One region of the Mesorhizobium sp. M0598 genome, then DNA from elsewhere that is predicted to be linked to it. Evidence: predicted binding sites of a transcription regulator. Region 1 holds the regulator's gene; the other holds the start of a gene.

Region 1 (7,799 bases):
GAGGCGGGCCGCGACCACCTCAGGCTGATCGCCGAGGAGATGGAGGCACGCATGGCCGACGAAGACCTGCCGGACGAGCGGCTCAGGCTGATGTTTGCCTGCGCCCATCCGGCTATCGAGGCCGGCGTACGAGCGCCGCTGATCCTGCAGACCGTCCTTGGCTTCGACGCAGCGACCATCGCCTCGGCTTTTCTTGTCTCGCCAGCCACGATGAGCCAGCGCCTGGTGCGCGCCAAGACCCGCATCCGCGAGACCGGCATTCCGTTCCGCGTCCCGGAGAGGGCCGAACTCGGCGAGCGGCTGGGCACCGTTCTGGAAGCGATCTACGCGGCGTTTGCCGAAGGCTGGTCCGACCCGGCCGGCACCGAAACGCTGCGCCGTAATCTCGCGACCGAAGGCATCTGGCTCGGCCGTCTGCTGGCCACGTTAATGCCAGACGAACCGGAAGCGCTCGGCCTGCTGGCGCTGATGCTGTTCGCCGAGGCGCGGCGTGCAGCGCGGCGCAACGCGGCGGGCGATTATGTACCGCTGGCCGAGCAGGATCTTGTACTGTGGGACAATACAATGATCGATGAAGCGGAGACGCTGCTCAGGCACGCCGCGGCCAAGAGCGTTGTCGGCCGCTACCAACTCGAGGCCGCCGTGCAGTCCGCCCATACGACACGACGGCTGACCGGTTGTACCGACTGGGTCGCGATCAAGGAGCTCTATGACGCGCTGTCGGTGATTGCCGGCTCGCCGGTGGTTTCGATCAACCGCGCGGTGGCCATTGCCGAGGCCGAAGGCGCTTCGGCAGGATTGAGTGCACTTGATGAGCTTGGCGACGACAAGCGGCTGTATGACTATCAACCTTACTGGGCCGCCCGCGCGGGCCTGCTGGCCAGGCTCGGCAAAGTTCCGCAAGCGAGCGAGGCCTATGACCGGGCTATCGGCCTCGAACGCGACCCGGCCGTGCGCCGGTTTCTGCAGGACCGACGGGCAGGTCTCGACCGCGTGGAAAGACACTGAGGCAAGGCGGACTGGTTACGCGGGCCACATGTCATGGGAGGCGTTCAGCCTCTTCATCACCCGATGTTCCCGCAAATTGGCCCACAGGCGTTCGATATTCGGCCAAGCGGTTGGAACCTTCGCGACCTCCGGATGCCAGGCCACCAACATGACGAGATAGATGTCGGCCAGCGAGAGCCGGTCGCCGGCCAGCCAGTCATGGCCTGCGAGGGCGGCATCGAGAATGGCGAAGCTGCGATCCATTTCCGAGACCGCCGCCTGTTTGACAGCGTCTACGCCGCGGGGATCGGTCGTGTAGCGATGAGCGTAGAAGAACCGCAGGTCAGCCGAATAGATGACGGAGGACATGAAAAACATCCAGCGCAGGAAGTCGGCACGGTCAGCCGAACTTGCTGCGGGCGCCAGTCCTGCTTCCGGGTGGCGCTCGGCCAGCAGGATGCAGATCGCCGCCGATTCGGTCATCGAGCGTCCGTCCGGCAAGATCAGGACCGGCACCTGGTTCAAGGGGCTGATATCTAAAAAGGCCTGGTCGGGTCGGCCCTTCGGAACGTCGATCTGGTCGAAAGGCACGCCCGCCAAAGCGAGCGCCGCCTCGATGACAAAGCCGCCGGTATTGGCACGCGTATAGAGCTTGTACATGAAGTCCTCCACCTGCCGGGCAGCGACGATTTGATACGGAAGGGACCCGCCGCTCAAGCGAACGACGCCCGCCACAGGTGGTTTTTCAGCGGTCCACGCCGACGCGTGATACAGAGTATTTGATGTCGGAGGGCATCGCGAAGGATCGCTACTGACCGGTCATAAACGCTCGTGTCTAAGCGCCCAATCCCTCGAACAGGATCGTCGAGAGATAGCGCTCGGCGAAAGAGGGGATGACGACGACGAGGTTCTTGCCCTTGTTCTCGGCCCGCGAGCCGACGACGATCGCCGCTTGCAGGGCGGCACCCGACGAGATGCCGACCGGCACACCTTCGAGCCGAGCGACGAGCCGTGCATTGGCAACCGAATCCTCGTTCGAGACCTTGACGATTTCGTCATAGATCGTCGTGTCGAGGATTTTTGGCGCGAAGCCGGCGCCAATGCCCTGGATCTTGTGCGGGCCTGGCTGGCCGCCCGACAGCACCGGCGAGGCTTCCGGTTCGACGGCGACGACATGCACCGAGGGCTTACGCTTCTTCAGCACCTGGCCGACGCCGGTGATGGTGCCGCCGGTCCCGATGCCGGCAACGAAGATATCGACTTCCCCATGGGTGTCGTTCCAGATTTCCTCGGCCGTGGTGCGGCGATGGATTTCCGGATTGGCCGGGTTTTCGAATTGCTGCGGAATGACAGCGTCGGGCAGCGTTGCCGCCAGCTCGTCCGCCTTGGCGATGGCGCCCTTCATGCCTTTCGGCCCTTCGGTCAGCACCAGTTCGGCACCGAGCAGAGCCAGCATCTTGCGGCGTTCGACGGACATGGTTTCCGGCATGGTCAGGATCAGCTTGTAGCCCTTGGCAGCGGCGGCAAAGGCGAGCGCGATGCCGGTATTGCCCGAGGTCGGCTCGATCAGGGTGGTCTTGCCGGGCGTAATCCTGCCCGAAGCCTCCAATGCCTCGATCATCGACACGCCGATGCGGTCCTTGACCGAGGCGATCGGGTTGAAGAATTCGAGCTTGGCCAGCAGATTGGCGACGACGCCCTTCTCCCTGGCGAATTTATCAAGCCGCACCAGCGGCGTGTCGCCGATCGTCTCGGTGATCGAATTGTAGATGCGGCCGCGGCCGGGCACGTGTGTGGGGGTGGCGGACTTGTTCATTGATTTCCTCCCAGAGGTCAAGCGGCAAGAAGTCGCGCGGGCATAGGATAGAGCCATCCGCCGCGCAAGATAGGCTGTCGATCGAAAAATATCCGAGTGAAGTTCGTGCTGAATACCTCCGCCCTTGCAAGGCGTGGCAATCCTTGGGCGGATTGGCGAAAGAGATCTATTGGCGGGCGGCAATTGCCGCCGCCGCACCGACCATGAAGCCCGCGGCGGTGCGGTTGAGTACCCTCAGCGCCCGCGGCGACTTCAGGAACCAGCGCGCCTTGGCCGCCAGCGCCAGATAGGGCACCAGCACCACGAGCAGGACGACGATGGTGAGCGCGACGAGGATGCCGTAATCGGCCAGCGTGATCGTCTTCAGATCGACGATGGTCGGGGTGATGGCAAGATAGAAGATCATCGTCTTCGGATTGCCGAGCGTGACGGCAAGGCCGGCTACAAAGCTGGATGCCAAGCCGCCCTTGCCTTTCTTCGCCTCCACCGTCTCCGGCGTGATGCCGCTCGTCCAGAAACGCCAGCCAAGAAAGGCGAGGTAGGCGACGCCCAGCCATTTGATGGCCAGGAAGACCATGCCGAAAGTTTGTGCGACGAAAGCCAGGCCGAGCACTACGGCAGTGAGATAGGTCAGGTCGCCGAGCATCAGCCCGAACGACATGGCCAGCGACGAGCGGAAGCCGGAACCCAGCGCACGCGCAACGAGCGCGGTGACGCCGGGGCCGGGGATGGCCGCGGCGATGCCGAGGGCAGCACTATAGGCGAGAAACCCGGTGAGTGTCATGATTCGCGCTTGTCGCACAATGTTGAAGTTGGGTGAATTCCCTCGGCCCGGATTCGATTGCGCCAGCGCAGCAGGCGACGCCGCCGTTCAGGAGCGGCCGTCTTCGTAGGTAATGCGCCAGATGGTGCCGTTGCCGTCCTCGGTGACGATCAGCGAGCCGTCCTTGGCCATCGCGACACCGACCGGGCGGCCCCAGACGGCATCGTTCGAGATGACGAAGCCGGTCATGAAGTCCTCATATTCGCCTGTCGGCTTGCCATCCCTGAATTTGAGCCTCACCACCTTGTAGCCGGTCCTGGCGCCACGGTTCCACGAACCATGCATGGCGACGAAGGCGTCACCCTGGTAATCCGCCGGGAAGTTCTTGCCGTCGTAGAAGGCTATATTCATCGGCGCCGAATGCGCCTGCATCAATACATCGGGGACAGTGGCCTTGCCGGCGAGGTCTGGCCGCTCGCCCTGATGGCGCGGATCCTCGTTATTGCCGATGTAGTACCAAGGCCAACCATAGAATCCGCCGTCCTTGACCGCTGTTGCAAATTCGAACGGCACATTGTCGCCGAGTTCGTCGCGCTCATTGACGACGCACCACAATGCGCCGGTGGCGGGCTGCACGGTCATGCCCGTACAGTTGCGCAGGCCGGTGGCGACAGTTCGGGGATTTTTCCCATCCGGGTCAAAGGCGAGCACATCGGCACGGCCGTCCTCGGAGCCCCAGACCGCCCCGAGCGGCTTTGATTTGGCCCAGGCGTCGAGGCCGCTATCCGGCTCCTTGCCTATATCCTCGGCGACGTTCGAGGCGGAGCCAACCGACAAATAAAGCGTTTTGCCGTCCTGCGAGAAGGCGATGTCGCGGGTCGTGTGACCACCCGACGGGATTTGGGCGACAATGGTTTCTGGTTTGCCGGATGTCTTCAGGTCGCCATCGCGATAGGGGAAGCGGACGATGCTGTCGCTGTTCGCGACATAAACCCATTGCGGTTTGTCTCCTGGCGGATAGAAGGCGATGCCGTAGGGATAATTGAGCCCCTTGGCGAAGATCGCTTTCTCGATGGGCTTGGCGCTGCCCTCGGCGAGACGATAGACGCGTATTTGTTCGGCATGGCTGTTGGCAACAAACAGGTCGCCATTCGGAGCGACGCGCACGACACGTGGATTGACGATGCCTGATGCGATCATTTCAGCCGAAAAGCCCGACGGCAATTCTGGCTTGGCGCTTTCGGGCCGTTCCGCCACGCCGGCGCCGTTCGAAGCGGATTGGCCGGGGTCGGCTGCCGGCATGTCTCGCGGCCCAATCAGGCGTCGGACGCCAGGCCTGTCGGCGTGCCAATCGCCAAACGCGGCTTCGCCTTTGAGCACATTCTGGTCCGCCTGCTGGGCGGCTGCCGGTGTCGCAACAAGGAGGGCAGCGGCAACGGCCGCAAAGCCGCCAGATCGGATCATCAACGTCCTCCGGGATTCGCCTCGAACAGTGCAAACGGCATCAGGTATTGATCGTTCCAAGCGGCCGTCCAGCACACGAGGATTTGAAGCCGAACCCGTTCAGTTGCCAGAGGCGTAAAAGTCGTCATCGAGGCGCTTTTCCAGCGCGACCAGATCGGCCGGCAGCGGCAGACCCATCGCCCGCATCTCTTGCAGCTTCTCGCGCAACTGCTCTTGCACCTCGTGCTGATCCTCTGGCTGGTTGATCATTTCTTCGAGCAGCAGACTGATCTGGGCCTTGAACGATTCCAGCGCCATTCTTTTCTCCTCCTTGCGGCAGGCCCGCGGCGGCTCCTAGCTCAGCATGCGCGAAATCAGCTGCGCGGTATAGTCGACCATCGGTACTATGCGCGCATAATTCAGCCGCGTCGGCCCGATGACGCCGAGCGCACCGACGACGCGCGCGTCCTTGTCGCGATAGGGTGCCACCACCAGCGAGGAGCCAGACAGCGAAAACAGCTTGTTTTCCGAACCGATGAATATGCGCACGCCTGGGCCTGCCTCGGCGAGGTCGAGAAGCTGGATCAGCCCATCCTGCGTCTCCAGATCCTCAAACAGATGCCGCAGCAATTCTATGTCGGCCTGGGCAGTGACGTTTTCCAGGAGATTGGCGCGGCCGCGCACGATAAGCCGCCCAGGCACGCCGCTTTCAGCGCCTGCCCAGACCGCCAGGCCCTTCTCGACCAGATCCTGCGACAGCGTGTCGAGGGCTGCCCTGGTCTCTTCCTTGATGCGGGCGATCTCGACCCGCGCCTCGGCCAGGGTGCGGCCGCGGATATGGGCGTTGAGGAAGTTGGAGGCTTCGTGCAATTGCGAGATGGTGATGCCGGCGGGCAGATCGATGACGCGATTTTCGACGTCGCCGTTCTGCGAGACCAGCACGGCCAGCGCCTTGGTCGGCTCGAGCTGGATGAATTCGATGTGCTTAAGCGCCACCTCATTCTTGGCGGCGAGCACGAGGCCGGCGCCGCGCGACATGCCGGACAGCATCTGGCTGGCCTCGGTCAGCATATGCTCCAGCGTCGCGCCCGAGCCGGAGGCGCGCACCTGGGCCTCGATGGTGCGGCGCTCCTCGTCGGAGAGGTCACCAAGTTCCATGAAAGCATCGACGAAGAAGCGCAGGCCTGCCTGGGTCGGCAGCCGGCCAGCCGAAATGTGCGGCGCATAGATCAGGCCGAGATGCTCAAGGTCGCTCATCACGTTGCGGATGGTGGCCGGCGACAGCGACGACGGCAGGATGCGCGACAGGCTGCGCGAACCGACCGGCTCGCCATCCCTCAAATAGGAATCGACGATGCGCCGGAAGATGTCGCGCGAACGCATGTCGAGCGATTGAAGCGCGGGCGATTGCAGCGCGTGCGACGGGAGCACGTGCGGCTGCAAACCGGGATCGACTGCCTTTGTCATTTCGAGCCAAAAACCTCCGCCCCGAAGATATAGACTTCCGCGGTGTCGGCGCAACCGGTCCATTTTCCTTTGCGCCTCACGCCCCGTGCGGCTACAAGCCGGCCAAGATTCCCCCGGCCAAGATTCCGAAGAAAGAAAGAAGCCTGAATGCGCCCTTCCAAACGCCAATTCGACGAAATGCGCCCCATCTCCTTCGAGCGCGGCGTCTCCAAGCATGCGGAAGGCTCGTGCCTGGTGAAGTTCGGCGACACGCATGTGCTGTGTACGGCCAGTCTGGAGGAAAAGGTGCCGGGCTGGATGCGCAACTCCGGCAAGGGCTGGGTGACGGCGGAATACGGCATGCTGCCGCGTTCGACCGGCGAGCGCATGCGCCGCGAGGCTTCGGCCGGCAAACAAGGCGGCCGCACGCTGGAAATCCAGCGGCTGATCGGCCGCTCCCTGCGCGCCGTGGTCGATCTGCAGGCGCTCGGCGAGCAGCAGATCACCGTCGACTGCGACGTGATCCAGGCCGACGGCGGCACGCGCACCGCTTCGATCACCGGCGGCTGGGTGGCGCTCTACGACTGCCTGCGCTGGATGGAAACCCGCCAGATGGCGAGCCTGGGCAAGGTGCTGAAGGATCACGTTGCGGCGATCTCCTGCGGCATCCATGATGGCCAGCCGGTCATCGACCTCGACTATATCGAGGATTCCTCGGCCGGCACCGACGCCAATTTCGTCATGACCGGCAAGGGCGGCATCGTCGAGATCCAAGGCACGGCCGAGGGCGAGCCGTTCTCGGAAGAGCAGTTCGCGGCGCTGATGGGGCTCGCCAAGAAAGGTATTCAGCGCCTGGTCAGCTTGCAGCAAATGGCGGTGGCTTAGCTGCGGTCAATATTGATGAGATTGGCGATCCTGTGACTCCTTCTGCAATCCTGGAATCAGCACTCTACGTGACGGACCTTGCTGCCGCGGAACGGTTCTATTCGGGCGTGCTCGGGCTCGATCTGCTCGGCAAGGTCGATGGCAGGCATCTCTTCTTCCGCTGCGGCGACAGCGTGCTGCTTATGTTCAATGCCGAGGCGACCAAAGTGCCGCCGCCGGCCGACGCCAAGCTCAAAGTACCGCCGCATGGCGCGGTCGGCCAGGGCCATCTTTGCTTCGCCGCAAGCGCGGATGAAATCCCACGCTGGAAAGCGCATCTTGAGGCGAAGAAAATCGCCATCGAAAGCGAGTTCGAATGGCCGCAGGGCGGCCGCTCGATCTATATTCGCGACCCGTCGGGCAATTCGATCGAATTCGCCGAGCCAAGAATCTGGGGCATCTGATGCATTCGCCAACTGT
Region 2 (7,799 bases), on a different contig from region 1:
TCGAAGGCCGAGTACACCCTGCCCTTTTCGCCGTCCCTGGTCACGCCGTCGCGCTGGAGATAGCGCAGATGCGCATCGACAGCCTTGCTGGTCGTCACAAACTTTTGGCCGCGCCCGGTGGTCCCCTTCCCTCGTCCCGGCAGCTTGACGACGCGCGCCTTCACCACGACGCGGCGGGAACGAAAGCGGACGCCATTGGGATCCTGGCGCCACCCGCCGCCGTCCTTTGGCAACGCTGAGACCACCTTGCCGCCGCGGCCGCGGGCATTGAAGCGGCCATTCCCATTCCCGGCTCCGCTGCTTGCGCCGATGCGATAGGGATTACCGCCCTGCTTGCGGACGGCGATCTCGACCTGGCGCACGAAAGGCAGCGTCCGCAGATTGACCGGCGCGCGCCCATTCCGCGTCCGGCCGATGCGAACTTGGAATCTGTGGCTGTCACCATCTGCCATGACGACAGCATCGGGAGTCGGATTTCGCGCTTCAAGACGGCCGGAGCGCTGAGCATGCTATGGACTGCAATGACTTGCTGTGGCGTAGGATGGCGGATCGCACATCGCTGCGGCACCTAAACTTTCCTGTTCAGATCAGTGGGATAACGGACCAACCAGCACCCTTCGCACCTCGCGCCGTGCCGCTCGGTGTCCGCACGCGCCGGAAAAAACAATGTGCAGACAGACGCTTACGAGCGAAGCGAGGGCGAGCGCCAGCTCGCTTTATCTTGCCGTCCCTCCCGTCCCGCCCCCTCCTGAAACAACCCTCCCACCGCAATTCCCGCAACGCAACAAGCCGAAATGCATTCGACCAGGAATGCCACTGTCAACGTGACGCTGTAGAAGGGCGCTGGACAAACAGGCTATCTGCGGCGGGTCTCGCAGCCGGACACACAAGCTATCCGGCCGAGGCTCGACCGCAGTTAAGTCAACTACGGCAACGTTCGTCGGCGACCGACTGTTGGGCGAATGAATCGCCGCGAACACTGCCTCTGCCGCAACATTCGCGTCAACGGTCGCTACGCATTGCAACGTCATTCCGGATATCGCCCGTGCGCGAAAACCGGCGAATGGAGGGCGCTCGCCTCGCCCGCTCCCTGCCGAGAGCGCGTCGGAATGGAAACCGCACCATTGATCAGCGATGCGCGCAGCTTCCCGGAAACCATGGATCAGCGGATAAGATCGTGCTGCTGGAGCGCGCCCGCCATTCACCATGCGTGGGAGGTTCCGCGCAAATAGCCGACGCCGAATGGGTGAGCCAAGCATGCAGACATCATTGTCATGGTGCTGCGGACGACAGTGCATGCACCCCTATCCTGACGCACAGGCAGTCTGCCGCCGTGCTCGCTTCAAGGGCAAGGCTTCGTCGGCCGACCCGCTTGCCGCAAATTGCGTCGCGATGAGCGTCCGCAGCCATTGGCAAGCGTCCCGCCGCCCTTGACCTTCGCTACGCACGCCAGCCGCCTGACGGGAGATCGGGTCGGAGTGTTTAACCAGCGCCCGAGTTGACGCGAAAGGCTCGCTGAGGCGCAATAGGAGCATCCGATCAGCCTCGCTCGTCGCGCTCCGAGAGCCGGCTCCAGTGCAGGCCCTAAGCACTTTTCTCGGCATCGGATTGGAACAGAGTTGCGCGGATCGGGTTGCACGAAGGATGAATCGTCGATGCATACGGAGAGAGGGCGACAGCCTTCTCGCCGGTGCGATCCCACGCCGCACCGATCTCCATGTCTTTGTAGAGAACGCGGTGGTCTGGCATATTTTGGCATTCGATTTCTCGGCGGGCAGGATGGCAAGCTTCCCGTCGAGCGCCAGGGTTGAGATGTTGCCGAAGAAGCCGTCGTCGTTGCAGGTGAAGGTTCCGATCTGGGCCATTCCGTTGCACCTTTCATAAGCGTTGACGAAGTTTACTGCGGGCCGTCACGGCTCGCCGGAGAGCGTTGTGAACAACCCCAATGGCAGTTAAGTCGCCGGTGAGGAAGGCGCGCAAGGCACCTGCCAAGTGTAACGTGCCGCATCTGACAGAGGTGCCAAGCAGTGGCGAACCTGAATATGGCGAAGCTCCGCCTTGCGGCTGGGCTTCGTGTTAGGTCGGATCACTCTGCGGCGCGGCGAGACCCGATGAGCGAGAACGCGCCCTCGGTGTCGGTCTCGACCGGGCTCGCAGATATCGGAGCGGAGAAGCTTGGATCGTCGAGCTTGACGGGGTAGTCGCGTCCCTCGCTCGAGGTCTTCTTCTATGCTGCCCCGAACTCGGTGTTATGCAGTGCGCCACGTAAGTTCGATGCGGAGTGAGGTGCCTTTGGCCCTTTTGGCCGATCCAATAACTCGATCCTTGTCTGGCACTTGCTTCTCCTCGCCCGGTGAAATCGAAATTTGTCCGGGACAATGGAACCGTGGACCCGAATGGCGCTGTCTTTCTTGATTGCCGTCAAATGTGAAACATCGACGTAGTGCATTGCGGATCGGCCCCCCAGGCCCGCCGGAGAGCACTGGTGCATGGAGGGGCCGTTGGTGCATGCAAATTCACCAGCTCATGTCGGCTGTCTCGACCCGGCGGTTCAGGTCACCTGAACAGCACGCCTACTGACCACTATCTATCACCTGGGCTACCTCGTACAGATTGGGATCGATCTCGTCCGTCAACTGATCGAAGTGACCCCACTCCTTGCGGAATTCCGGCGATTGATGAGCCGATCGCAAGAGATCGCGATTCTGCCATTGGACGTCGTTGACGATGCGCCGCCCGTCGAGGCTGCGATGCAGGCTGATTGAGATGAAGCCAGGCTGGCGCGCCATAAAGCGCGCTCGCTCGGTCACGACGGACAATGCCTCGGCCTGCTTGTCCGGTTCAGAATCGACGATGGTGATTTGGGTGACGGGCTGATCGTCGGTTCGGATGTGTGGCATAAACGACCTCACTTGATTGGCAATGGATTTGCCGTGTCACCGTTGGCGGTCGAGGGGCCCCCCGAGCGATCGAGCATCCGATCGATCTTGCTCGCCATGATGAAATCGTTCTCGTGCAGTCCTTTGATCTTCTTGGTGCTCAGGGACACCGTCACATAACCCCAGCCGAAGCTGATGTCGGGGTGATGGCCCTCGCTTTCGGCGAGCTCACCGATCTCCTGAACAAGGGTGAGCGCGTCCCGGAAATTGCGGCATCGAACGCTCCGCTGGATGCGGTGGGCATCGTCACCCAGCTCCCAATCAGGAGCCTGTGCCTGGAAGCGTTGGGCTTCATCACGCGTGAGCGGCGGGACGCCGCCGCGACAAGGCGTACATGTTTTCTCGGCAAGAGTGTCGGTCATGTTCTTCTCCAAGACCATTTTTAGCAGCAAAAACGACAGCGACGAGCGCCTATCGATCGATCTCCCCGAACACGATGTCGAGCGAGCCGATGATCGCCAAGATATCGGCTCGCATGTGCCCGCGTGCTGGGCCTTCCGTCGTCCTGGCTATAGTTTCAGGCGCCGCTCAGTAGTCCATTCCGCCCATTCCGCCCATACCTCCTGCGCCACCCATAGCGGACGCATCCTTCTGCGGAATGTCCGCGATCATTGCTTCAGCGGTGATCAGGAGCGCGGCAATCGAGCCGGCATCCTGCAGGGCCGTCCGAACGACCTTGGCGGGGTCGACGATACCGGCCTTGATCATGTCGACGTAGATCTCGTTCTGGGCATCAAAACCCTGATTGTGATCCTTGCTGTCGGCGAGCTTGCCGACGACGATCGAGCCCTCGACGCCGGAATTCTCGGCAATCTGGCGGATCGGCGCTTCAAGTGCTCTCAGCACAATCGAAATACCTGCCGTCATGTCAGCATTCGCGCCAGTAAGCTCAGTCAAAGCTGCCTTGGCGCGCAAAAGCGCAACACCGCCGCCGGCAACGATGCCTTCTTCCACGGCTGCACGAGTGGCGTTCAGCGCATCATCGATGCGGTCCTTCTTTTCCTTGACTTCCGTCTCGGTCGCGCCGCCGACGCGAATGACAGCAACGCCGCCAGCCAGCTTCGCCAGCCGCTCCTGGAGTTTCTCCTTGTCGTAATCCGAGGTCGTTTCCTCGATCTGCAACTTGATCTGCTGGACGCGCGCCTGGATGGTGGCTTTCTCGCCGGCGCCGTCGATGATCGTCGTCGTATCCTTCTCTATGAGCACGCGCTTAGCCCGCCCGAGCATGTCGATGGTGACGTTCTCGAGTTTGATGCCGAGATCCTCGGAAATCATCTGGCCGGCGGTGAGCACGGCAATGTCTTCCAGCATCGCCTTGCGCCGGTCACCGAAGCCTGGCGCCTTGACGGCCGCGACCTTGAGGCCGCCGCGCAGCTTGTTGACGACCAGCGTCGCCAGCGCCTCGCCTTCGACGTCTTCCGAGATGATCAGCAGCGGCTTACCGCTTTGAACCACAGCTTCGAGGATCGGCAGCAACGCCTGCAAGTTGCCGAGCTTCTTCTCATGGATGAGAACGTAAGGGTCCTCCAGCTCCGCGCGCATCTTCTCGGCATTGGTGACGAAATAGGGCGAGAGATAGCCGCGGTCGAACTGCATGCCTTCGACGACATCGAGTTCGGTTTCGGCTGTCTTGGCTTCTTCGACGGTGATCACGCCCTCATTGCCGACCTTGTTCATCGCCTTGGCGATCATGGCGCCGACCGACGCGTCGCCATTGGCGGCGATCGTACCAACCTGGGCGATCTCGTCCGAAGATTTGACTTTCCTGGCCCTGGTTTGAATGTCCTTCACCACAGCAGCCACAGCAAGGTCGATGCCGCGCTTGAGATCCATCGGGTTCATGCCCGCGGCAACGAATTTGGCACCTTCGCGCAGGATGGAAGCGGCCAGCACCGTGGCTGTCGTCGTGCCGTCGCCGGCAAGGTCGTTGGTCTTCGAGGCCACTTCGCGCACCATCTGGGCGCCCATGTTCTCGAACTTGTCGGCAAGCTCGATTTCCTTGGCGACGGCGACACCATCCTTGGTGATGCGCGGCGCGCCATAGGCCTTGTCGATGACGACATTGCGGCCTTTGGGGCCGAGCGTCACCTTGACGGCGTTGTTCAGAATTTCGACGCCGCGAAGCATCCGGTCGCGGGCATCGGTAGCGAATTTGATTTCCTTGGCAGACATGATTTTACGTCCAGTTCAGTCTTGAAATTGCGGGATCGGAAATCGCCCGGTCAGGCGGCTTTCTTGGCCGCTTTGGTCTTCTCGACGATGCCCAAAATGTCGCTCTCCTTCATGATCAGGAGGTCCTCGCCATCGATCTTGCCCTCGGTGCCGGACCATTTGCCGAACAGGATGAGATCGCCGGCCTTGACGTCGAGCGGGATCAGCTTGCCGCTCTCGTTACGCGAGCCCGGGCCGACGGCGATCACTTCGCCTTCCTGAGGCTTTTCCTTGGCGGTGTCGGGAATAATGATCCCGCCCTTGGATTTGGTATCGCCTTCCGCGCGCCGAATGACGACGCGGTCGTGGAGTGGTCGGAATTTCATTGGGGTTCTTTCTGCCGCCGCACATAGAGCGACTGCAACACTTAACATAGCCCCTTTGGCACTCGAATGATAGGAGTGCCAAATTTTTAATTCCTCAACCGAAAATATTTGAAATGTAAATCAGTCGTTGTTACCGGCGCTTTTGGCCATCCGAAAGGCGGAGCCATAAGCAATTTTATTGTAATTCATCCCTCTTACTTTTGCCGACAACAGACTATATTAACCCGCAATTACGCACCAAACCTATTGAGCCTTGATTGAATGTTTATATACAGTTCGCGAAAATTTGGCACGATTTGGCTTTCCCGGTCCCGATCGACATAGGTCCGCGACCTTCGACCCACCATGAAGCACCGAATTTTCGACGGCGAATGTATAGCGCTTATCCGGCGCGCATGTCGCTCTGTTCGAGCCTTTGAACCACGGCGCTGACCACGGATGTACTGGCAGCATTGGGATCTTTCCGGTTCGGATGGAAAAGATGCAGGAGGGGCGTCGGCGTGCTCCTGCGGAAAGCCGCACCCCCTCATGCAACGCAGCCTCCCCGCGTGGGGAGCGGTTGCCTGCGCTACGGCGGCGGCTTTCCATGCGAGCCGCTTCAAAAATGATGCTGCGAAACGGCGCTGGCTTTATCCGACGAACGCCTCACGCATCCGAGCGAACATGCCGGGCTGTCTCCCGGCAATCGCCGCACGGATGTGACGGGCGGCCGTTGCGGCGGTCACCGTCGCGCCGAAATGGCAATAGCAGATGATCTCATGCAATTGCCTGTCGGTCAGTTCGAAGAACCGCTTCGCTTCGCCGTAGTTGTCGTTTTCCAACCCGGCGGCGCGGAGGACAGGATCCTCGAAAGCGACTGAGATCGGCGAGCCGTCGCCGCGCATGGCCCCGCGTGCTCTAACCGGCTGATACTCGGTCTGGTGCAGCGTCGAGAGGCGCCGGTCAGGGTTCCGTTCAAGGAGCTCCGCCCAGTGTTCAAGACGCTCGCTGCGCGACATGGCCTGGCGCGGGTAGGCCTGATCGATCTCGGCGACGATCTGCAGTTGCTCGATCGTCTGGTGTTTCATTTTGGCCTCCTATTCGGACGATAGTTGGTCCACCCATATCCTTCTTATGCCTGCGGCCAGCGTGACTCCAACCGATCGTGAAGTCCAATCACGATGATGCTGGGAGGGCTTCCCCCACGAAAATGCGGAGGCTTCGCAAAGATCCGGCCATTAATTTGGCGAACGCGGTCAAATGCGCGGCTGTTCGACGATGTCGGTCTGGAGTCCGTGCCGATCGAGGTGATCGACGGGCAGAGTCTGTGCTGGAGTAGCCCGGCTCCATCGCTGGCCGGGCAGCGGGATCAAGCGAGTGGCAGTTTAGCTTCGAAACCGCCGTAATTCTGAACGCGCACAATGCGAAGAGACGCAAGGCCGCGAGCCTGCAACAGACGTTCGCTACGCGGTTCTTGACGGCTTGAGGTATGTTCAACCTTGGCGCTGACTTTTCCGAACCGAAGCCGCAGCTACGACGAGGCCGGACAATACCTCCATTTTCTCGGCTACGATGGCATGTTTGAAATGCCGTTCTTGATTGAGATTGAAGCGCTCGCGAACGCAAAACCGGAAGCAGCCACAGCCGAAGCGGGTTATTTGGCGACCTTCGATGCATCAAGGGACTCCATTCGTGATGTCGCGCGGAAAGCTTCCTCCCACGGCCGCAAGAACGTGTACCAGCCCAGAAGACCTCGACGCTTCGAACGGCGGACGAGCAAAGCGTTCCCCGTAAGGGATCGGCTTATCCCTGCGACCGCGGAGTTGTGCGGTTTCGACATGGTTGGCGACTACGTCCTTGTCCCCGTCGATTAGAGGATTATCCTTGACACGTTTGGGCGAGGCGATCGCCCATGGAGGTTGTCATGGCAGACGACAAGTCAAAGCGTGGTCCGCAAGACAGAGCACGGGTCGACGGTGGCGAAGACTATGAAGTCGGGTACCTCATGAAGAAGCACCATCTCGAACGGGCTGATGCCCTCAGGCTGGTAAAAAAGTATGGAAACAACCGCGCAAAGATCGAAGAGGAACTCTTTGCCCGAAAGGTTTGATCGCGTATTCCCGTGAGGCTGGCATAGAGCCAAGCACGCCTGAGTGTGACCAGGCTGCAGGCATAATCATGGCGCTTTTCAGCAACGGCATCGGGACTGCTGAGGAATTGAAGGCAGCGCTCCAGTTCCGTTTGGAGAGTGAGTTGCGACGGCACGGTCAACGCCTATCCCGCCTAGCTGAGAACCGCTCTAGATCGTAATTGTACATCGAATTCCAAGTGGAGGTCGCGTTAG

What was found. The regulator HrcA, encoded in region 1, represses chaperone genes, less so after heat shock. The targets are predictions, from matches to a motif close to GTTAGCACTCNCNNNNNGNGAGTGCTAAC.
Region 2: a site for HrcA is predicted at 5,531-5,559, ahead of NKI59_RS30320 (co-chaperone GroES). Genes of this name have one in related genera too.

The regions. Positions count from the first base shown of each region.
Region 1 covers NZ_JAMYQL010000001.1:515,116-522,914, forward strand. Annotated here, with positions in the region: gene NKI59_RS02535 (RNA polymerase sigma factor) at 1-1,008, shown strand, start outside; gene NKI59_RS02540 (glutathione S-transferase family protein) at 1,024-1,647, opposite strand; gene cysK (cysteine synthase A) at 1,823-2,803, opposite strand; gene NKI59_RS02550 (LysE family translocator) at 2,970-3,587, opposite strand; gene NKI59_RS02555 (PQQ-dependent sugar dehydrogenase) at 3,675-5,030, opposite strand; gene NKI59_RS02560 (hypothetical protein) at 5,130-5,327, opposite strand; gene hrcA (heat-inducible transcriptional repressor HrcA) at 5,364-6,476, opposite strand; gene rph (ribonuclease PH) at 6,624-7,340, shown strand; gene NKI59_RS02575 (VOC family protein) at 7,373-7,783, shown strand; gene rdgB (RdgB/HAM1 family non-canonical purine NTP pyrophosphatase) at 7,783-7,799, shown strand, end outside.
Region 2 covers NZ_JAMYQL010000040.1:9,612-17,410, forward strand. Annotated here, with positions in the region: gene NKI59_RS30285 (hypothetical protein) at 1-452, opposite strand, end outside; gene NKI59_RS30290 (DUF736 family protein) at 1,585-1,749, opposite strand; partial or broken gene NKI59_RS30295 (DUF736 family protein) at 2,087-2,215, opposite strand; gene NKI59_RS30300 (antibiotic biosynthesis monooxygenase family protein) at 2,574-2,900, opposite strand; gene NKI59_RS30305 (4a-hydroxytetrahydrobiopterin dehydratase) at 2,909-3,301, opposite strand; partial or broken gene NKI59_RS30310 (NADH-quinone oxidoreductase subunit D-related protein) at 3,351-3,425, opposite strand; gene groL (chaperonin GroEL) at 3,468-5,111, opposite strand; gene NKI59_RS30320 (co-chaperone GroES) at 5,162-5,476, opposite strand; gene NKI59_RS30325 (hypothetical protein) at 6,106-6,543, opposite strand; gene NKI59_RS30330 (DUF1488 family protein) at 6,955-7,329, shown strand; gene NKI59_RS30335 (DUF3606 domain-containing protein) at 7,380-7,565, shown strand.